DNA from 4 places in the Devosia sp. T2-14 genome. Region 1 is predicted to be linked to each of the others. Evidence: predicted binding sites of a transcription regulator. Region 1 holds the regulator's gene; each other region holds the start of a gene.
The links. The regulator PhoB, encoded in region 1, activates phosphate uptake and scavenging genes when phosphate is short. The targets are predictions, from matches to a motif close to TGTCATNNANCTGTCAT.
Positions count from the first base shown of each region.

Region 2: a site for PhoB is predicted at 2,510-2,526, ahead of phnC (phosphonate ABC transporter ATP-binding protein). Genes of this name have one in related genera too.
Region 3: a site for PhoB is predicted at 3,539-3,555, ahead of ACZ5WT_RS19055 (esterase-like activity of phytase family protein). Genes of this name have one in related genera too.
Region 4: a site for PhoB is predicted at 4,052-4,068, ahead of ugpB (sn-glycerol-3-phosphate ABC transporter substrate-binding protein UgpB). Genes of this name have one in related genera too.

Region 1 is NZ_AP027921.1:239,286-244,600, forward strand. Features, by position in the region: gene pstA (phosphate ABC transporter permease PstA) at 1-19, shown strand, start outside; gene pstB (phosphate ABC transporter ATP-binding protein PstB) at 89-871, shown strand; gene phoU (phosphate signaling complex protein PhoU) at 882-1,592, shown strand; gene phoB (phosphate regulon transcriptional regulator PhoB) at 1,736-2,437, shown strand; gene ACZ5WT_RS01215 (MFS transporter) at 2,656-4,281, opposite strand; gene ACZ5WT_RS01220 (helix-turn-helix domain-containing protein) at 4,341-5,207, opposite strand; gene pobA (4-hydroxybenzoate 3-monooxygenase) at 5,295-5,315, shown strand, end outside.
Region 2 is NZ_AP027921.1:2,355,445-2,360,759, forward strand. Features, by position in the region: gene ACZ5WT_RS11610 (alpha-D-ribose 1-methylphosphonate 5-phosphate C-P-lyase PhnJ) at 1-66, shown strand, start outside; gene phnK (phosphonate C-P lyase system protein PhnK) at 116-889, shown strand; gene phnL (phosphonate C-P lyase system protein PhnL) at 1,056-1,760, shown strand; gene ACZ5WT_RS11625 (DapH/DapD/GlmU-related protein) at 1,757-2,371, shown strand; gene phnC (phosphonate ABC transporter ATP-binding protein) at 2,595-3,413, shown strand; gene phnD (phosphonate ABC transporter substrate-binding protein) at 3,479-4,387, shown strand; gene phnE (phosphonate ABC transporter, permease protein PhnE) at 4,489-5,315, shown strand, end outside.
Region 3 is NZ_AP027921.1:3,856,367-3,861,681, forward strand. Features, by position in the region: gene ACZ5WT_RS19050 (AsmA family protein) at 1-1,117, opposite strand, end outside; gene ACZ5WT_RS19055 (esterase-like activity of phytase family protein) at 1,300-3,474, opposite strand; gene ACZ5WT_RS19060 (ATP-dependent helicase) at 3,660-5,315, shown strand, end outside.
Region 4 is NZ_AP027921.1:2,438,851-2,444,165, reverse strand. Features, by position in the region: gene ugpC (sn-glycerol-3-phosphate ABC transporter ATP-binding protein UgpC) at 1-800, opposite strand, end outside; gene ugpE (sn-glycerol-3-phosphate ABC transporter permease UgpE) at 802-1,650, opposite strand; gene ugpA (sn-glycerol-3-phosphate ABC transporter permease UgpA) at 1,663-2,547, opposite strand; gene ugpB (sn-glycerol-3-phosphate ABC transporter substrate-binding protein UgpB) at 2,626-3,954, opposite strand; gene ACZ5WT_RS12035 (cold-shock protein) at 4,307-4,522, shown strand; gene ACZ5WT_RS12030 (SufE family protein) at 4,615-5,040, shown strand; gene ACZ5WT_RS12025 (DUF6456 domain-containing protein) at 5,033-5,315, opposite strand, start outside.

The DNA of each region.
Region 1 (5,315 bases):
CCTCGAAAAGCGCGCATAGAAGGACTTAGCCAAAATGGATATGCTCGCCGGCAAGGTTAAGATGACCCAGCAAAGCGTGAACACCGCAATGAACCCCACCGACGCCCTCGAGCGCCCGATCCGCCTGTCCACCCGCGACGTCACCGTTCACTACGGCACCAAGCAGGCCCTGCACGGCATTTCGATCGATATCCCCGACCGCGCGGTGACCTCGTTCATCGGCCCGTCGGGCTGCGGCAAGTCCACGTTCCTGCGCTGCATCAACCGCATGAACGACACCATCGAGGGCGCCCGCGTCGGCGGCACCATCAAGCTCGATGGCGAGGACATCTACGATCCCAACCTGGACGTGGTGGAACTGCGCGCCCGCATCGGCATGGTGTTCCAGAAGCCCAATCCCTTCCCCAAGTCGATCTACGATAACGTCGCCTATGGCCCCAAGATCCACGGCCTGGCACGCTCCAAGACCGACCTCGACGAGATCGTCGTCTCCTCGCTCCGCAAGGCGGGCCTGTTCGAGGAAGTGAAGGATCGCCTCAACGAACCCGGGACCGGCCTGTCGGGCGGCCAGCAGCAGCGCCTGTGCATTGCGCGCGCCATTGCCGTTGGCCCCGAAGTCATCCTGATGGACGAGCCCTGCTCGGCCCTCGACCCCATCGCCACCGCCATCATCGAAGAACTGATCGATGAACTGCGCGAAAACTACACCATCGTCATCGTGACCCATTCGATGCAGCAGGCCGCGCGCGTCAGCCAGAAGACGGCCTTCTTCCACCTGGGCAATCTGATCGAGGAAGGCGTCACCGAAGACATCTTCACCAACCCGGTCAACAAGCAGACCCAGGACTACATCATGGGCCGTATCGGTTAGAGGAATTCAGATGCCCAATATCGGTAAAGACCATATCGTCACCGCCTATAGCGACGAGCTCGTTGCCCTCGCCCAGATGATCGCCGAAATGGGCGGTCAAGTCGAAGTCGCCATCGAAAATGGCACCAAGGCCCTGCTCAAGCTCGATCGCGAACTGGCCGACCTCACCATCATCGCCGATCAGCAGATCGACGACATGCAGCGCCGCATCGACGACATGGCCGTCTCCATGATCGCCCGCCGCCAGCCCATGGCTTCGGACCTGCGTTCGATCATCACCGCCATCCACGTCGCTGCCGATCTCGAGCGCGTGGGCGACATGGCCAAGCAGTTGGCCCGCCGCTCGCTCAAGCTCGAAGGCCTCAACCTGCAGCCCACTTTCTATAACGGCGTCAAGAACATGACCGCCCTGGTGCTGCGCCAGGTCAAGGACGCGCTCGATGCCTATGCCCGCCGCGACTCCGCCGGGGCCATCGAGGTCTGCAACCGCGACGACGAAGTCGATGCCATGCACACCTCGCTGTTCCGCGAGCTGCTGACCTACATGATGGAAGACCCGCGCAACATCACCCCCTGCACCCAGCTGCTGTTCTGCGCCAAGAGCCTGGAACGCATTGGCGACCACGCGACCAACATCGCCGAGCGCGCCTATTACCTGCAGACCGGCAAGCAGCTGACCACCGATGTGCAGGAACTCCAGCGCACCCAGATCAAGGCCTAAGCACCCAGCGGGGCCGCGTCACCCCGCCGGTACTTTCTGCCTCCATACCCACCGCCCTGCCCCTCCCCCTGCCAGGGGGAGGCCGGGAGGGGTGGGCCACAAACACCGAAACCGGTGTTGAACCCACAAAGGGGAGCCACCCCATGCCCGCCACCATTCTTGTGGTCGAAGACGAAGGCGATATCGCCATCCTGCTGCGCTACAACCTGGAAGCCGAAGGCTTCCGCGTGGTCACCGCCGAAACCGGCGACGAGGCCCAGCACGCCATCCAGGAAAAACTCCCCGATCTGATCCTGCTCGATTGGATGCTGCCCGAAATCTCCGGCATCGAGCTGTGCCGGCGCCTGCGCGCCCGCGAGGAAACCGCCCGCGTGCCGATCATCATGTTGACCGCCCGCGGCGAAGAGGAAGAGCGCGTCCGCGGCCTCTCGACCGGCGCCGACGACTATATCGTCAAGCCCTTCTCGGTCCCCGAGCTGATCGCCCGCATCCATGCATTGCTGCGCCGCGCCAATCCCAACCTGGTGACGGCGGCCCTCAAGGTCGGCGATCTCGAACTCGACCGCACCACCCACCGCGTGCGCCGCGCCACCCGCGACGTACATCTGGGCCCCACCGAATACCGCCTGCTCGAATATTTGATGCGCCACCCCGGCCGCGTCTATTCGCGCGAGCAGCTGCTCGATGGCGTCTGGGGCAACGATGTCTATGTCGACGAACGCACCGTCGACGTCCACATCGGCCGCCTCCGCCGCGCCATCAACCGCGGCAAAGATGCCGACCCCATCCGCACCGTCCGCGGCGCCGGCTACGCCTTCGACGAGCGATTTGCTCAACTCGCGTAAGGCTTTGGCGGGACCACCCGCCCCCTACCCAGTAGCCCTCATGGTGAGGCGCGAGCCCTTCGCGAGCCTCGAACCACGAGGGCGTGACACCATGTACTCAAACAACCACCAGCGCTGCCCGCGGACTTGATCCGCGGGCCCCTCCCAGTCACCGCAGGCGTCGAAAAAGGCCCACGGATCAAGTCCGTGGGCAGCCCCGGAGCTAGACGACCCGCCCCCTAAACGTCCCCGGAATCCACCAGCGGCATGTCGTCCCGCAGGGACACGGTCTGCCGCTCGATCATCCGATGCACGCGCGGCGGCTCGGTGCCACGATGCAGGGCGCGCAGCTGTTCGCTGTTCTCGGCATCGGCCTTGGTGCGGCGCATATTGTGCCGGACATAGTCGATCCAGGTCGGCACATGATAGGTCTCGGTCCAGATTTCGGGATGTTCGAGATCGCGCAACAGTCCCCACTGCCGGGCCCCGTCGCGGATGCGAATGCGCCGCCGGGCCGCCATCAGTTCAAGGAATTTCGGAATATCATTCTGATCGACGATGTAGTCGATCATCACCATGATCGGACCGCTGCGGGCCCGCAGGTCGAGCTTGAGGATCGGCTCGTTGAACGTATTGAGCGGGTTGAGGTCGCGCGAGTTGAACTGCGGCAGCGGCAGCTTGAAGCCCAGCAGCGCACACAGCAGCAGCACCACGCCCGCCGCCGCAAAGGTCCATTCCAGCCCGATCCAATCCGCATTGAGGCCCCAGATCCAGCTGCCCGCCGCCTGCCCGCCAAACACTGCGGTCTGGTGCAGCGACAGGGCGCGTCCCACCACCCAGCGCGGTGACGACAGCTGGATGGAGACGTTGAACAGCGAGAACGCCAAAACCCACGACATGCCGGCCGGGATCAGCACGAAATGGCTGAGCAGCACGTCCCGGCTCAACCCCAGGCCAACGCAGCTCAGTGCAAAGCCGATGCAGGCCAGCCGCACGATCACCTCGTTGCTGAACCGCTCGCGGACCCGCGCATTGACGAAGGCCCCGCCAATTGCGCCGAGCCCGAAACAACCCAGCAGCGTGCCATAGACCAGCGCCCCGCCGCCCATGAATTCGTTCGCCGCCGATGGCAGCAGCGCCAGCACCGCCACCGCTGCAAAGCCGAACAGGAAGCCGCGCAGCAGCACGGTGGTCAGGTTGGGCGACAGCGACACGTAACGGATGCCGGCCCACATCGCGCTGCCAAACCGCTCGCGGGGCAGCACATTGATCGGCCGCACCGGCTTCCAGCGCCACAGCGAATAGATCAGAGGCAGGTAGGACACCGCATTGACCGCAAAGGCCGCCGCTGCTCCCGCCAGCGCCACGATGGCCCCGCCCACGGCCGGGCCGACGCTGCGCATCATGTTGAAGCCCATGGCATTGAGCGTCACCGCCCCCGCCAGGTCCGAGCGCGGCACGATATCGCCCATCGAGGCCTGCCAGGACGGGTTGAACAGCGCCGTGCCGCAGCCGATCAGGAATGTGAAGCTCAGCAGCAGCCAGGGATTGAGCATCCCCAGGAACGCCATCGCCGCCAGCGACACCGAAACTACCATCAGCCCGATCTGGGCGATCAGCATGATGGTGCGGCGGTCGAAATTATCGGCCAGCGCGCCCGAGGCGAGGGAGAAGACGAAAATCGGAAGGGTCGTCGATGCCTGGACCAGGGCAATCATGTTGTGCGAGTCGGTCAGCGTGGTCATCATCCAGCCGGCGCCCACCGACTGCACCAGTCCGCCCAGGTTCGACACCAGCGTCGCGAACCACAGCATCCGGAATGTCTCATGCCGGAATGGCGCCAGCACAGACGGACGATCAGACATATGGCTTCCTTCTCTACCCAACCTGTCTAGGTCTGCGCCCCCCGATTGGCAAGCAGGCCTTAAGGCTCATTTCGCTCCGCGCCACCGCTATGGCCTTGCATTTGCTGGCGATAAAGCCCCGGCGACACGCCCAGCATGCGCTTGAGCACCCGCGTGAAATAGGCGGGATCGTCATAGCCCAGTTCGGCGCCGATCTGCTTGATCGTCATCGTCGAAAACATCAGCTGCCGCCGCGCTTCGAGGGCCACCCGCCGCTCGATCACCGCCAGCGCCGAAGTGCCCAGCACCTGCCGGCTCACCCGGTTGAGATGGGTCGGGCTGATGCCCAGGGCCTGCGCATAGTCCTGCACCGAGCGGGTCTGGCGATAACGCTCGTCGACGAGATCACGGAAGGCCTGCGCGTGCCGCGCGCCCCGGTCATGGGCCTCGCCCACCGCCTGCCCCTCGTCCTGCCGCGCCCGGCTGATCGCCACCACCAGCAGCGTCAGCAGCGCCCGCATCGCCACCCCATGTCCCTCGCCCGGCCGGTCCGCCTCGGCGATCAGCGCGGCGATCGCCTCGGTAACCGCCCCAGTCCCCAGGATCACCCCCGGCCGCGGCGCGTCCATGCCCGTCGCCCGAACATCGCGCGCCATCATGGTCAGCACCACGCCCTCAATGTCATCGCTGAAGGCATAGGCATGCACCGTCAGTGCCGGCACGATCACCGTGGCGGGTGGCGCCAGGTCGAACACCGCGCCATCCAGCGTCACCTGCGCCCTGCCCCCGGTAAAGCTCAGCACCTGGAAGAACTGCTCATGCCGATGCGGCGAGATCAGGTAATCATGCAGCCGGCTGCGCGACTGGATGCTCTCCCAGTGCAGCCAATCCTGCTGCCGGTCGGCCTCCATCTCCCCGTAAAGCGCATAGATCGGAACAGATTTCATGTTCGGATAATCCAATAGATTGCGCCGCCTGTCCATTGGCGCGGGTGCCGGTTCGCCCCATGCTTGCCACGAGGACAGGAGGAGCCGATGCGCACCCAAATCGTTATC
Region 2 (5,315 bases), 1.7 Mb from region 1:
GAGGAGCGCAGGCTGGCCGGGCACCGGGGCGTGCTGGGCGGCGACGTGATGGAGGCTGCAGAATGAGCGGTCCGTTTCTGCCGCTGAGCCATTCCCATAATTCACGAGTGAGCAAATGAGCGAACCACTCCTCAAGGTCGAGAACCTGACCAAGTATTACGGCAGCCGGCTGGGTTGCGCCGATGTCAGCTTCGAGCTCTATCCCGGCGAAGTGCTTGCCATTGTGGGGGAATCCGGCTCGGGCAAGACCACCTTGCTGAACTCCCTATCGGCCACTTTGGAGCCGAGTGCGGGCCGGACGATGTACCGGATGCGCGATGAGCAGTGGCGCAATATCTATGAGCTGAGCGAGGCGGAACGGCGCTTTCTGGTCCGTACCGACTGGGGCTTCGTGCACCAGAACCCGGCCGATGGCCTGCGCATGACGGTATCGGCCGGCGCCAATGTGGGCGAGCGGCTGATGGCGGTGGGCGACCGCAATTACGGGCACATCCGTGAAACCGCTCTCGACTGGCTCGGGCGCGTGGAAATCGCTTCCGACCGCATCGACGACCAGCCGCGCTCATTCTCCGGCGGCATGCGCCAGCGCCTGCAGATTGCCCGCAATCTCGTCACCGGCCCACGGCTGGTGTTCATGGACGAGCCGACCGGCGGCCTCGACGTATCGGTGCAGGCGCGCCTGCTCGATCTGCTGCGCGGACTGGTCGGCGAACTGGGCCTGGCGGCGATCGTCGTGACCCACGACCTCGCCGTGGCCCGGCTCCTTAGCCATCGCATGATGGTGATGAAGGATGGGCGGGTGATCGAAGCCGGCCTCACCGACCGCGTGCTCGACGATCCCCGCGAGCCTTATACGCAGCTGCTGGTCAGCTCGATTTTGCAGGTGTGAAGCCGGTGTTCACCCATGCCCCCACCCTCACTCCCTCTCCACAGGGGGGAGGGAAGCCTATTCGGCGCGATGACGAGATTGTGCCACGGAACGTTGCCCCATCGTCTCCCTCCCCCTTGTGGGGAGGGATCAAGGGTGGGGGTCTCTTTCGCTCGCATGGAGTCCAATCATGACCGCCCTATCAGTCCAAAACCTCGCCAAGACCTTCACCATGCATCTGCGCGACGGCGTGGTGTTGCCGGTGGTGGAGAATGTGAATTTCGACGTCCAGCCCGGCGAATGTGTCGTGCTGGGCGGGCCATCGGGGGCGGGCAAGAGCTCGATCCTCAAGATGGTCTACGGTAATTACGGCGTCGATGCCGGGGCTATCGTGCTCAACCACCACGGGGTGGCGACCGACTTGGCCACGGCCGCGCCGCGCACTGTGCTGACGCTGCGCCGCGACACGATCGGCTATGTCAGCCAGTTCCTGCGCACCGTTCCGCGCGTTTCGGCACTCGATGTGGTCGCCGAACCGCTGGTGATCCGTGGCGTTGACAAGACCGAAGCCCAGCAGCGGGCGCGCGATCTGCTGGCACGGCTTAACCTGCCGGAACGCCTGTGGAGCCTGCCGCCGGCGACGTTCTCGGGCGGCGAGCAGCAGCGCGTCAACATTGCGCGCGGCTTCATCACCGATCACCCCGTGCTGCTGCTCGATGAGCCGACGGCCTCGCTCGACGCGACCAACCGCGCGGTGGTGGTGGCGATGATCGGCGAGAAGAAGGCGGCCGGCGTAGCGTTGCTGGGCATTTTCCACGACGAGGACGTGCGCAACGCCGTGGCCGATCGGATCGTCGACGTGACCAGTTTTGCCCCCCGGGTGGCGGCATGACCCGGCTTGGCGAGAAGCCATATATCCACCCCACGGCCAACGTGACCGGCTCCACCCTGGGCCGGTTTACCGAGGTGGGCGCGGGCAGCACGGTGTCGCGCTCGACGCTTGGGGACTATTCCTACTGCGTCGAGAACACCCAGATCGCCTATGCCGACATCGGCAAATTCGCCAATATCGCCAGCCATGTGCGCATCTATGCCAGCATGCACCCGATGGAGCGCGCCTCGCTCCATCACTTCACCTATCGCTCGGCCTGGTATTTCGACGGCGAAGAGGACGACCAGGAGTTCTTTGACTGGCGCGCCGGGCAGGGGATCAAAATCGGCCACGATACCTGGATCGGGCATGGGGCGGTGGTGATGCCGGGCGTGACCATCGGCAGCGGCGCCATCATCGGCTCCAATGCGGTGGTGACCAAGGACGTGGCGGATTTCGCCATTGCGGTGGGCGTCCCGGCGCGGACGATTAAGCAGCGGTTTTCCGACGATGTCGCCGGGCGGCTGGATGCGATGAAATGGTGGGACTGGAGCCACGACCGGTTGCACCAGGCCCTGCCGGATTTCCGGACCTTGGGGATCGAGGCGTTTCTGGAGAAGTATGACGGCTAGGCCCTGCCACGCCCTCGTGGTGCGAGCCTTTCGCGAGCCTCGAACCATGAGGTGTGCCACTGTGGCCCCTGGAGCCCCCGGACCTGATCCGGGGGCTTTTTGTTTTTAGGCGCTCGGCCCGCATCCCCCTCTGTGCATCGTCATGCAATCGTCATTGAACCTACACGCGGGCGTTATGTCGTCCCCCTAGGTCTGCGCCCAGTTCAATAGGCGAGGGCGCCGGATGCTGAAGATCTCCAATGTTTCGCGACGCTTCGGCGACAAGCTCGCTGTCAGCGACGTCAATCTGGAAATCCCGCAAGGCCAGATGGTCGGGATCATCGGGCGCTCGGGCGCCGGCAAGTCGACCCTGCTGCGCATGATCAACCGGTTGGCCGACGTCTCGTCCGGCTATATCGAATACGAGGGTGTCCGCACCTCCGAGCTGCGCGGCGCCGCCCTGCGCAACTGGCAGCGCGACTGCGCGATGATCTTCCAGCAGTTCAACCTGGTGCCCCGGCTCGATGTGATCACCAACGTGATGCTCGGCCGTCTCAATGGCCGCAATCCGGTGCTCAACCTGATACAGGTATTCTCGCCCACCGAGCAGTTGGAGGCGCTCAAGGCCCTTGAGCGCCTCGATATCGCCCCGACCGCCCTGCAGTGGGCGCAGACCCTTTCGGGCGGCCAGCAGCAGCGCGTGGCCATCGCCCGTGCCCTGATGCAGGGCCCCAAAGTCATCCTCGCCGACGAGCCGATCGCCAGCCTTGATCCGCGCAATGCGCAGATCGTCATGGACAGCCTGCGCGACATCAATGCCGAGGGCATCACCGTCATCACCAATCTGCACACGCTCGATACGGCGCGCGCTTATTGCACCCGCATCGTCGGCATGGCTGCCGGCAAGGTGGTGTTCGACGGCACTCCCGACGAGCTGACCACCGATGTGGCCCGCACCATCTACGGCGCCGACGGGCTCAAGGAAGCCTTCTCCGAGGCAATGACCTCGACCTCGATCGCCCCGCTCACCCTCAAATCTGCAGCCGCTACCCCGGCGCAATAACCGCGTTGCGCTGCCGGCCACGCCCGGCATGCCGACACAACCCGCGTCTCAAAAGGAAGTTCTCCATGTTCGCGATCCGTAAGCTCCTGCTGGCCTCCGTGGCCCTTTCGATGTCGACCGTTGCCTTCGCCCAGGACGTCACCGTTCTGCGCATCGGCCTGGATGGTGGCGAGAATGAATCCGACCAGATCCGCCGCTCCGAATGCGTCGCCGAGCCGCTGAAGGCCGCGACCGGCGTGTCCGAAGTCCAGTTCTTCCCCTCGCCGGACTATAACGGCGTCATCCAGGGCCTGCTGGGCGGCACCATCGACATCGCCATCATGGGCGCTTCGTCCTATGCCTCGATCTACCTTGCCGACCCGGAAGCCGTTGACCCGGTTCTGACCACCAAGCAGCAGGACGGCTCGACCGGCTACCACTCGATCATGGTCGCGCGCGCTGATAGCGGCATCACCGATCTGGCCAGCACCAAGGGCAAGAAGCTGGGTTTTGCTGATCCGGACTCCACCTCGGGCTACCTCGTTCCCAACGTTTCGCTGCCGACCGATATCGGCGCGCCGATCGCTGAATTCTACGGCGAAACCGGCTTTGGCGGCGGCCACGAGAACCTCGTCCTGGGCGTGCTTGATGGCACCTGGGATGTTGGCACCACCTTCGGTTCGGGCGCTGGCGAATTCTCCGAGGGCTACACCTCGGGCAACCTGCGCATCATGGTCGACAAGGGCCTGCTCGACATGGACGACCTGGTCGAGGTCTGGCAGTCGCCGCTGATCCCGAACGGCCCGCTGATGGTCTCCAACAAGCTCAGCGCCGAAATGAAACAGAAGGTCACCGACTTCTTCGTCGGCCTGCCAGCCGCTGATTTCGAGTGCTTCGACAGCTTCACCGCTGGTGGCTATGTCGATTTCGTCCCGGCCAACCAGGCCTTCTACCAGACCATCATCGACGCCCGTAAGTCGGTGATCGGCGGTTAATCAACCCAGCGGTTGCGGTGGCCACGAACCACCGCAACTTCCCCCGGTGTCATCCCGGCTCACGGCAGGGGTGATACCGAGAGTTCGGAAAGACGTTGCCCATGGCCGACATCTCCCACACGCCAGACTTGTCGCCCGCTTCGGCGACACTGCTGCAGCACTATCGCAGTCAGGTGTTGATCCGGCGGGTCTATAGCATCCTGATCGTTCTGGGCGTGCTGGTCGCGCTGGTGCTGGCCATGAACTATGCCAATGCCGCCAATTCGGGGAAGTTCTTTGAACGCCTCCCCTACATGTTCGACTTCCTCAAGAACTTCGTTCCGAACGATCCGCTGGAGATCTTCCGCGCGATGTTCGATCTGGAGTCACCCTATTACGATGGCTCGCAGAAGTTCGATTACACCTCTGACCGGCACTATATCGGCGGCAGCTTCTATATTCCGCATTTCGTCTATCAGCTTGTAATTACGGTCAATATCGCCATCGTCTCCACGATCATCGGTGGCTCTCTGGCTTTCGTGCTGTGCTTCTTCGCAGCCACCAATCTGGTCGGCGCGGGCGCCGTGCGCTGGTTTGTGCGCCGCGTCATGGAAGTGATGCGCGCCTTCCCCGAAATCGTCATCGCAGGTCTTCTGACGGCGGTGCTCTCCATCGGCCCGATCGCCGCCATTGCGGCCGTGTCGCTGCATACGATCGGCGCCTTGGGCAAACTGTTCTTCGAAGTGGTCGAGAATGCCGACATGAAGCCCGAGGAAGGGCTGCGCTCGGTGGGGGCGACCTGGCTCGAGCGCGTGCGCTTCGCCATCGTGCCGCAAGTGATGCCCAACTTCGTCAGCTACGCCCTGTTGCGGCTTGAGATCAACGTGCGCGCCTCGACCATTATCGGCGCGGTGGGCGGCGGTGGCATTGGCGAAGTGTTTCGCCTGTC
Region 3 (5,315 bases), 250 kb from region 1:
AGGTTTTGCCATCGGTGCGGGCATCCAGACGCAGGTTGCGCAGCGAGAAGGCACGCAGGCCCACTTCGGCAAGGTCAACGCCAATGCGCCCGGCCATCGGCGGAATGATCGGCGCGGGCAGTTCCGAAAGGAGACGCAACGCTTCATAGGGAAGCTTCGAGCTGTCTTCCTTCGCGTCGCGCGGCGGCAGAGAGAACACGCCACCCGAAATCACCGCATCGAAAGTCCTGACATCGCCAAGCTGGATGCTGGCGGCACCGGTCAATCGCATGCCCGCCCGGCTTTCGTCGGGCTGCAGCGTGTAGCCGGACAGCACGATGCGGTCCGTCGAGCCGGTCGCCTTGGCTTCAAAGATCATCTCGCCGCGAATATCGGAGGCGACACCGGTGGCCGGGGGCTTCTGGCGGTAGACGATCGAGCCATCGAATTTGGGCGCCATGCCCGGAGTCAGTTTACCCTCGGCGGAGAACGAAAAGTCTGCTGTCTGCGGCTGAACAAACAGAGACACCCTTGTATCGCCGGCGGCATCGAGCGTGCCCGAATTGAACCGCAGACTGTAGGGGGTGTTGCGATAGGTGCCTACGCCCTGAAAAGCGAATGGGCCGCTGAAATTGCCGAGGCGCAGATCGCCGGTGACCTTATCGGCCACGAAATTCTCGCCGGAGCGCCGGTCCATCAGCCGCACGGTGGCGTCGACGATATTGGCTTGCGCCAGGCTCACCCCGCTCGCGCCGCCGGCCAGGGTCACACCGCTGCCGAAGAAGCCGCTTTCGTCGATTGTGAAATCCACCACCGGGCCGCGCAGCACCAGGCGCGTCATGTTGTAGTTGTCGCGCAGGAAATCCATCAGCGAGAATTCGGCCTCGACGCTGTCGACCGTCGCCGCAGGCTCTTCTGGCGAACCCACCAGCACATTCTCGAAATGCAGCTTGGGCTGGGGCAGCAGGGTGAACTCGATGTCACCGCGCACCGTCACCGGCGTTCCCAATACGCTGGTCGCAAGCTCCTCCATGCGGGCGCGATAGTCGCTCCAGCGGATGAAGTGAGGCGCGATGAAGGCGCTAGCCAGGACGATGATCGCCAGCATGCCGACGATGATATAGATGCGGTTCAGCACTGCGCGTAGTCACCTGATTTTCTGCGGCAGAGTTTAGGCAAGCGCGCGTCCCGCGCAAGCCCGCCCCTGCCCCAATACACGGCAGGACACAGGCCCGCTGCTCACACTGTGGTCATTACTCTCCCAAATACGATGCGGCCGGGTACTGGACCCGGCCGCAAGTGCAGTTTGATTGCAGGCGATCACAGCGCGCCGATCGTCCAGAACAGGGTCTCGCCCGAGCTATCGGCGACGCCGTCATTGTCGGTGATCACGAAGCCATTGCCTGCCGCATCGATCGCAAAGCTCTCGACCTTGTCGACCACGTAGCCATTGAGTGTTTTGAGATCGGGAACAAAGTCGCGAACCAGTTCCTTGCTGACCAGGGGCAGTTCGCCATCGAGCGGAGCCGCGACCATTTCGGCTGCCGGCACGCGGTAGAGGGCCTTGAGCTGGGCCTTTGCGCCGATCTGGTTGTCGCGTTCAACGGCATAGACGTAGTCGCCATGAGCCACGATTTCGCTGAGACCGACCCAGGCGCCTTCGTCGGGGGTTTCGAGCGGGTAGCGGACAGCGCCCCATTCCTTGCTCGCCGGCTTGTAGCTGAGCAGCTTGACCTGCCCCTTCGGATCATCGCGCCATTCACGCTGGATCGCGACCCACAGCGTCAGGTCATCGCCGGAGCCGGTCACGGTGACGCCTTCGGCGCCAAAGCGGGTGTCGTTGGCGAGCAGGCTCGCAGGGAACGCCACTTCGCTGAGGATCTTGCCCTTGGCATCGACATTATAGAGGGCGTGCGGGGTCAGCTTGGCGCTATCGCCTTCCGAGGCCAGCCAGAAGCCACCCTTTCCATCGAGCGCAATGCCTTCAAGATCGAGCTTCTGGGCTGCGTCGCCACCGCGGGTGATGACGGTCTTGGCGACTATGCGAGCGGGCTGGGCAGTCGCGTCGATCGTGTAGATCGCCGGTGCGGCCGAGTGTACGCTATCGCTGACAGCATAGAGAATGCCGGGCTTTTCGGCGTCGGCAACGGCGCCCGAAATGGCAGCCCAGCCGATCGGGTGGCCGTCGGCATCCAGATCAGACACCAGCTGGGGATAGGCGGCTTCGCCTTCGGCCAGCTCATAGACCATCACATGGGAGCCAACGCCGCCATCGGCACGCAGGTCAACTTCATTGGCGGTTGCCAGCAGGTTGCGTGCAGGGATTGCGACGAGGCCCTCGGGCGAAATGCCCGACGGAATGGCCTGGACGAATTCGGGCTCGGCGCCGGTGTCCTTGTAGATTGCGATGAGCGAAGAGCGCTCCTCGGCAATGAAGATGTACTGGTTATCGCCAAAGGTTGCGACTTCCAGCCCTTCCGGCTCGACGCCCTTCTTGTTGCGCGCGTCGGGATAATGGCCAAGCTGGGCTGCATGGACATCGAGTGCATTGCCGGAGTCGAACAACACGGTGCCGTCGCGGCCAAAAATGGTGAAGCCGCGCGAACCACCGTTCCAGTCGCCTTCATTGGCAACAACCAGGCGATCCCCATCAAGCCACTTCACAGCGTCGGGCTCACGCGGAACGTCGGTCATCGAACCGGTAAAGTCGATGCGGCCATCCTTCTTGGTATCAACGCCCTCGATGCTGACTGAACCGGCTTCAAAGCCGCCGGTGACAGTGGCGGTCTTGGCGTCGACGATGACGACGTAATTGTTTTCCTGCAGCGTCACTGCAATTTCGTCAGCGTCGTTGAAATCGACGAATTCAGCTTCAGCATCTTCCGGAGCGATGGCAGAGAGGCCGGTCAGCTCGACCTTCTTGATGCCTTCGGCGGTAACGACACCGTCTTGCAGCGTCACGATGGTGAGGAAACCCGATGGCGCCTGGGGGATGGCACCGTCGTTGATCTCTTCATCGCGCTCGTTTTCGATGGCGATGGCAAGGATGGTGTTGTCCTTGTTGTGGGCAATCGAATCCGGCTGGCCGCCGAGGTCGAAGCTGCCATCGATGGTGCGTGTGGCGATATCGACAACCACCAGCTTGCCGGACGGCGCGACGAAGCTCTCGGACGTATTGACGGCCACATAGGCCTTGCCGCCGATGACGGTGACGGAGGTCGGTTCACCCTCCATGTCCATGAACCCGGCGGGCTTGGGCGCCTTGGGATCGGTGATGTCGACAAAGCCAATGCCACCGGCCGGGCTGTCCGAATAGATCAGCGTCATGCCGTCATCGGTTGCCGTGATGATTTCCGATGAAGTCGCTTCGGCCTCCGGATTGTTGAGTTCAACGGGGAAGCTGGCGATACGGTTGAAGGTCTCGGCAGCGGCGACCGAACCGGTCGTTGCCAGCAGCGCGGCAGTCAGCGTGGCCAAGGATTTGCGTGAAAGCATGGAGAAGCCCCTGTTTGGATGGGCCCTCCATAGGCACGGCGCGAGACAGTCCCATGACGCCAGCGTGACGCTTCGATGACGGCTCGTGTTCTATACACCGGCCCTGCTCGCGCCTATATTGCAAACGAGAACAAAATAAGATTCGTCAATGCCCGCGCTGCGTCAGCCCGCCCCGGCACGCTGCGATGGAAAGGCCCTCAATGCCCGGTGAAGCCCACCCACTCGACCGCCCGTCCCCCGGGCCGATCACCAGCCAGTTTGCCCGGCAGCAGCAAGCGCCGGATTACCTGCGCGGCCTCAATGAGGAACAGCGCGACGCCGTGCTGTCGATCGATGGCCCCTTGCTGGTGCTGGCCGGCGCAGGCACGGGCAAGACGCGCGTTCTGACCACCCGCATTGCGCATATCATAACGACCAAGCGGGCCTGGCCGTCGGAAATCCTGTCGGTGACCTTCACCAACAAGGCCGCCCGCGAGATGAAGGAACGTATCGGCCAGCTTGTCGGCGCCGATATCGAGGGCATGCCATGGCTTGGCACCTTCCACTCCATCGGGGCACGTCTGCTGCGCCGCCACGCCGAGCTGGTCGGCCTGCGCCCCGATTTCACCATTCTCGACACAGACGACCAGGTTCGCTTGATCAAGCAGCTGCTTGATGCCGAGAATATCGACGAAAAGCGCTGGCCAGCCAAGCAGTTCGCCGGAATGATGGACACCTGGAAGAACCGGGGTCTGTTGCCCAAGGACGTGTCGCCCGCCGATAGCGGCTCTTATGCCAATGGGCGCGGCGCCAAGCTCTATGCCGACTACCAGGCACGCCTCAAGGTTCTCAACGCCGCCGATTTCGGCGATCTGCTACTCGAATGCATCCGCCTGTTCCGCGAGAACCCGGATGTACTGGCGGAATATCATCGCAAGTTCAAATACATGCTGGTGGACGAATACCAGGACAGCAACGTCGCCCAATATCTGTGGCTACGCCTGCTCGCCCAGGGCAAGCCCGCCAGCCAGGCCAATATTTGCGTCGTTGGCGACGACGACCAGTCGATCTACGGCTGGCGCGGCGCCGAGGTGGACAACATACTGCGCTTCGAAAAGGACTTTCCCGGCGCCAAGGTCATCAAGCTGGAGCGCAACTATCGCTCCACCGCCAACATCCTCAAGGCCGCCTCCACCCTGATCGCCTTCAATGAAGGCCGCCTGGGCAAGACGTTGCAGACCGATGTCGGCGAAAAGGGTGAGCCAATTTCGGTCACTCAGGTTTGGGACTCCGAAGAGGAAGCCCGAACCATTGGCGAGGAAATCGAGCAGTTTCATCGTCAGGGCGATAGCCTGAACTCGATGGCAATTCTCGTCCGCGCCTCGTTCCAGATGCGCGAGTTCGAAGAGCGGTTCATTACCCTGGGCCTGAACTACCGCGTCATCGGCGGCCCCAAATTCTACGATCGCAAAGAGGTTCGCGACGCCATTGCCTATCTGCGCGTCGTCTCGAACCCGTCGGACGCGCTCAGCTTCGAGCGGATCGTCAACACGCCCAAGCGCGGGCTCGGCGATACAACGATCAAGGTGTTGCACGACGCCTCTCGCCAGGAAAACGTGTCCCTGCTCGCCGCAACGCGCTTGCTGCTCGAAACCGAGGAGCTCAAGCCCAAGCAGCGCACCACGCTGCGGGAGCTGGTCGGCCAGTTCGATTACTGGTCGTCGCGGCTGGAAACCATCCCCCACTTCGAACTCGCCGAGCAGATCCTCGACGAGAGCGGCTACACGGCCATGTGGCAGGCCGACAAGTCTCCGGATTCGCCGGGGCGGCTGGAAAACCTCAAGGAACTCGTCCGCTCGATG
Region 4 (5,315 bases), 1.7 Mb from region 1:
ATGATGTCGGTGCCCGCCGGCAGATTGTTGGGCAGGGTGACGCCGAAGATGACACGGAGGGTTTCGAGGTCGATGAGGTTCATCGGGGGCGAACCGATAAAGCTGGCGACGAACAGCGATGCCGGGCGATCGTAGAGCTCGGTCGGCTTGCCGATCTGCTCGATGTGACCACCATTCATCACCACCAGCCGGTCCGCCAGGGTCATGGCCTCGAGCTGATCGTGGGTGACGTAGACGCTGGTGGTGCCGAGCGAGCGCTGGAGACGACGGATCTCGATGCGCATCAGGCCGCGTAGCTTGGCGTCGAGATTGCTCAGCGGCTCATCGAACAGGAAAGCCTTGGGCTGGCGCACGATGGCGCGGCCCATGGCGACGCGCTGGCGCTGCCCGCCGGACAGCTGGCGCGGCTTGCGATCGAGAAACGGGCTGATTTCCAGTGTGCGCGCCGCGGCTTCAACGCGGGCGTCGATCTCGGGACGAGGCGTGCCACGGTTCTTGAGGCCGTATTCCAGGTTTCCGCGCACTGTCATGTGCGGATAGAGCGCGTAGTTCTGGAACACCATGGCGATGTCGCGCTCGGCGGGCTCCTTGGTGTTGACCACGTTGCCGCCGATGGAAATCGTGCCTTCGCTGACGGTTTCGAGGCCAGCGATCATGCGCAGCAGGGTGGACTTGCCGCAGCCCGAAGGGCCAACCAGCACAACCATTTCGCCGTCTTCGATGCTGAGGTCGATGCCGTGCAGCACCTGGGCGCCGCCGGGGTAAGTCTTCTTGATGCCGGTCAGTTCAATGGCGGCCATGTTATTTCTCCGTTTCGACCAGGCCTTTGACGAACAGGCGCTGCATGAAAATGACGATCAGAACCGGGGGCAGCATGGCCAGCACCACGGCGGCCATGACGAGGTTCCATTGCGGATCCGCGTCGGCGACGGCCGCCATGCGCTTGATGCCCATCACCACGGTGTAGAATTTGGTGTCGGTGGTGACGAGCATCGGCCAGAGGTACTGCATCCAGCCGTAGATGAAGAGGATGACGAAGAGCGCGGCGATATTGGTGCGGCTGAGCGGCAGCAGGATATCGCGGAAGAACTTCGTCGGCCCTGCTCCGTCGACGCGGGCGGCCTCCATCAGCTCATCTGGAACGGTGAGGAAGAACTGCCGGAATAGGAAGGTTGCCGTGGCCGAGGCGATGAGCGGAATGGTGAGGCCCGCATAGGAGTTGAGCAGGCCCAGATCGGCGACCACCTTGAAGGTGGGAATGATGCGCACTTCGACCGGCAACATCAGCGTGATGAAGATGATCCAGAAGGCCAGCGTGCGCAGGGGGAAGCGGAAGTAGACGATGGCATAGGCCGAGGTGATCGAGATGGCGATCTTGGCCACGGCGATCACGATGGCCATGACCAGCGAATTGGCCAGCATCAGCGTCAGCGGCGGCGCGCCGGAGGTGGACATGCCCTGGCTGAGCATCTGGCCGTAATTATCGAGCAGATGCGAGCCGGGCAGCAGGGGAACGACCCCGCGCAGGAATTCGCCCGGGGCGTGGGTTGAGGCGATGACGGCGAGGTAAACAGGGAAGGCAATGACGATGACGCCGACGATCAGCACGAGATGGGTGAGCGCGGTCAGCCAGGGGCGGTTTTCTACCATGGGTCTGGCTCCTTAATACTGCACGCGCCGCTCGACCCAGCGGAACTGGACGATGGTCAGCACGATGACGATGAGCATGAGCAGCACAGACTGGGCTGCGGAGGAGCCGATGTTCAGGCCGAGGAAGCCGTCGGCATAAACCTTGTAGACCAGCAGGTTGGTCGACTGCGCCGGGCCGCCCGAGGTGGTGGCATCGATGACGCCGAACGTGTCGAACATGGCGTAGTTGATGTTGACGATCAGCAGGAAGAAGGTCGTCGGCGACAGGAGCGGCACGACAATGGTCCAGAACCGCTTGAAGGGCCCCGCCCCATCAATGGCGGCCGCTTCGGACAGCGAGGCCGGGACCGACTGCAGGCCGGCCAGGAAGAACAGGAAGTTGTAGGAAATCTGCTTCCAGCTCGCGGCGAGCACGATGAGGATCATGGCCTGATCGGGATTGACCCGGTGGTTCCAGGTGATCCCCAGCTGCCCGAGCAGGTAGGACAGGATGCCGATGGAGGGGTTGAACATGAACCACCACAGGATGCCGGCAACGACGGGCGCGACGGCATAGGGCCACACCAGGAGCGTCGTATAGATGCGGCCCGCGCGCAGCAGCCGATTGACGGCAACGGCCAGGATCAGCGACACGCCCATGGCGATCAGCGTCACCAGCACGGCAAAGATCAGCGTGCGCCAGAGCGAGTTGAGATACATCGGGTCGGCGAGGAGCTTGGAGTAATTGCCGAACCAGATGAAGGTGGTTTTGAACCCGAACGGATCTTCGCGCTCGAATGAGGACTTGGCCGCCTGCAGGGCTGGCCAGATGAAAAAGATCAGCGTGATGATGAGCTGCGGCGCCAAAAGGGCGTAGGGCAGCCATTTGTTCGGAAAGATCGTGCGCTTTGTCTGCATTGGGCATCCTGGGCGCGCCGGCGGCGCGCGGACGAGACAAGGCCCGGACGCAAAGGTCCGGGCCCCAAAACGTGGTCGTTACTGATTGGCGGCTTCGAATTCGCGCAAGATGACATTGCCGCGCTCGACGGCTGCATCCAGGCCCTGCTGGCCGGTCTTGGTGCCACCGAGGACAGCTTCGAATTCCTGGTCGATGGCGTCGCGGACCTGGGTCAGGTTGCCGAAGCGGATGCCCTTGGAGTTATCCGAAGGCGTGCCGCGGGTGATCTGGCCGATGGCGATATCGGAACCAGCATTGGCAGCGTAGTAGCCCTGCTCGGTGCCCAGTTCGAAGGCGGCATTGGTGATCGGCAGGTAGCCGGTGAACTGGTGCCAGTCGGCCTGGACTTCCGGAGCGCTGAGGAAGGTGAAGAACTCGGCAGCACCGGCATAGACTTCCGGCGACTTGCCATTGAGCACCCACAGCGTCGCGCCGCCGATGATCGAGTTCTTCGGCTCGGCAATCACGTCGTCATAGTAGGGGAGCGGAGCGAAGCCCACTTCGAAGCCGCTCGCATTGGCGACAACGCCGGCGCGCGAGGCCGAGGAGTTCATGTAGATGGCGCATTCGCCGGTGTAGAACAGCGGGGGAGCATCGGCGCCGCCAGCGGGGCCACCATACTTGAACAGGCCTTCCTGGCCCCACTTGGCGAGATTGTCCCAGTGACGAGCCTGGGTTTCGCCATTGAAGGTGAATTCGGTGGCGAGGCCGCCGAAGCCGTTCTGCAGCGTGCCATAGGGCAGATCGTGGATGGCCGAGAGGTTTTCGGTCTGGATCCAGCTCACCCAGCCGGTGGTGAAACCGCAGGCAGCAGCGCCCGACTCAACGATCTTTTTGGAGAAGGCTTCGACTTCAGCCCAGGTCTTGGGAGCGACGTCGCGATCCAGACCGGCTTTCTCGAACACGTCCTTGTTGTAGTACATGATCGGGGTCGAGGAATTGAACGGCATCGACAGGATGTTGCCTTCGGTGTCCGAATAATAGCCGGTCACCGGAGCGAGAAAGCCCGAGGGATCCCAAGGCTGGTTGGTGTCGGCCATCAGCTGGTGCACCGGATAGACGGCGCCCTTGGCGGCCATCATGGTGCCGGTGCCGACTTCGAAGACCTGCACGATGGCGGGCTGTTCATTGGCGCGGAAGGCGGCGATCGCGGCGGTCAGGGTTTCAGCATAGGAGCCCTTGAACACCGGCGTCACGACATAGTCGGACTGGCTGGCGTTGAACTTGGTAGCGATTTCTTCGAGCTTGGTGCCAAGCTCGCCACCCATGGCGTGCCACCAGGTCACTTCGGTCTGGGCAAGCGCGATGCTCGAGGTCAGGGCGACAGTCATGGCCGCGAGGCCGGTTGCAAATGCGTGGCGAACCATGGGTTCTCTCCTGCGTACGGGAAGTATCGACAGGAGGCTCCTGCCGGCTCGTCTCAGAGCGAGCCCGGCGTGCCTAACAACGGTGATTGACACTTGGGTGACGGGTTTACGACAGGGGGATGAAAGCGCTGCTCTCTCCCAGGCCGCGTGCTGGCGCGAAAGGTTAGGCCTTTCCTCCAACACAATTGTAGGTCATAGAGGGTGCACGTTTTACAGCCATCGATGGCTGCCCGCCTGACGCAAGTCCCGGTTTGGCTCCCCTCTCTTTTCCTGCAAACGGTTTTACCCCTGCGGCATGTGTCGTAGGGCAACGCTCGCTTGCTTGCGCTACGGGCTACTTAAGGACTTCAAAATGGCAACCTTCAACGGTACCGTCAAATTCTTCAACGCGACCAAGGGCTTCGGCTTTATCCAGCCAGACAATGGCGACAAGGACGCGTTTGTGCATATCTCCGCCGTCGAGCGTTCGGGCCTGCAGGGCCTGTATGAGAACGACAAGGTGACCTTCGAGCTTGAGACCGGCCGTGACGGCAAGATTTCGGCTACGAACCTGACGCTCGTTCAGTAATTTCTACTGGGCCCGCCCCCTGCGGGCCCAGCTCCGCCTCCCTTCGGGTTGAGGCACTGGTAATGCCGGGCCGCTTTGACTAAATAGGCCTCATGAGCGAACCACAGGCCTTTCAGGACATTGCAGAAAACCTATCCTTCCTGGACGACTGGGAGGATCGGCTGAACTATCTCATCGAGCTTGGGCAGGCGCTGCCTGCGATGGAAGAAGCCGACAAGACCGCCGACAACAAGGTCAAGGGCTGCGTCTCCAATGTCTGGCTGGTGTCCAGCCCGGACCGATCGGGCGATACGGCCATTCTGAGCTTCCGTGGCCAGTCTGATGCAATCATCACCAAGGGTCTCGTCGCGGTTCTGATCGCGCTCTATTCGGGCCGGCCCGCGGCCGAAATCGCCCAAACCGATGCACTGGAATGGTTCAGGAAGCTGGGCATGAGCGAGCATCTGGGCATGCAGCGGTCCAACGGCCTTGTGGCCATGGTCAACCGCATCCGCGCCGAGGGCAAAGCCCTCAGCTAGCCTCCCCTTCGTCCCGCACGATCAGCGGCAAGCGACTGTCGAGCCAGTTGCGCGCGTGACCGCGCTCATTGCCTGTCGCAGGGGGTGACAATCCGAATGTCACCGCCAGTTGCTCGAGGCCGATGCGCAGCACCAGCTTGGCGCTGCGCCGCGGCCAGCGCCGCTCCAGCTCGATCACCTGCAGGCCTTTGCCGAAACCGCACACGTCGAACAGCACGCCCCAGCAATCCGCCGGGAGCATTGTGGCGAGGCGGTTGAGCGTCTGGCGGGCAGCG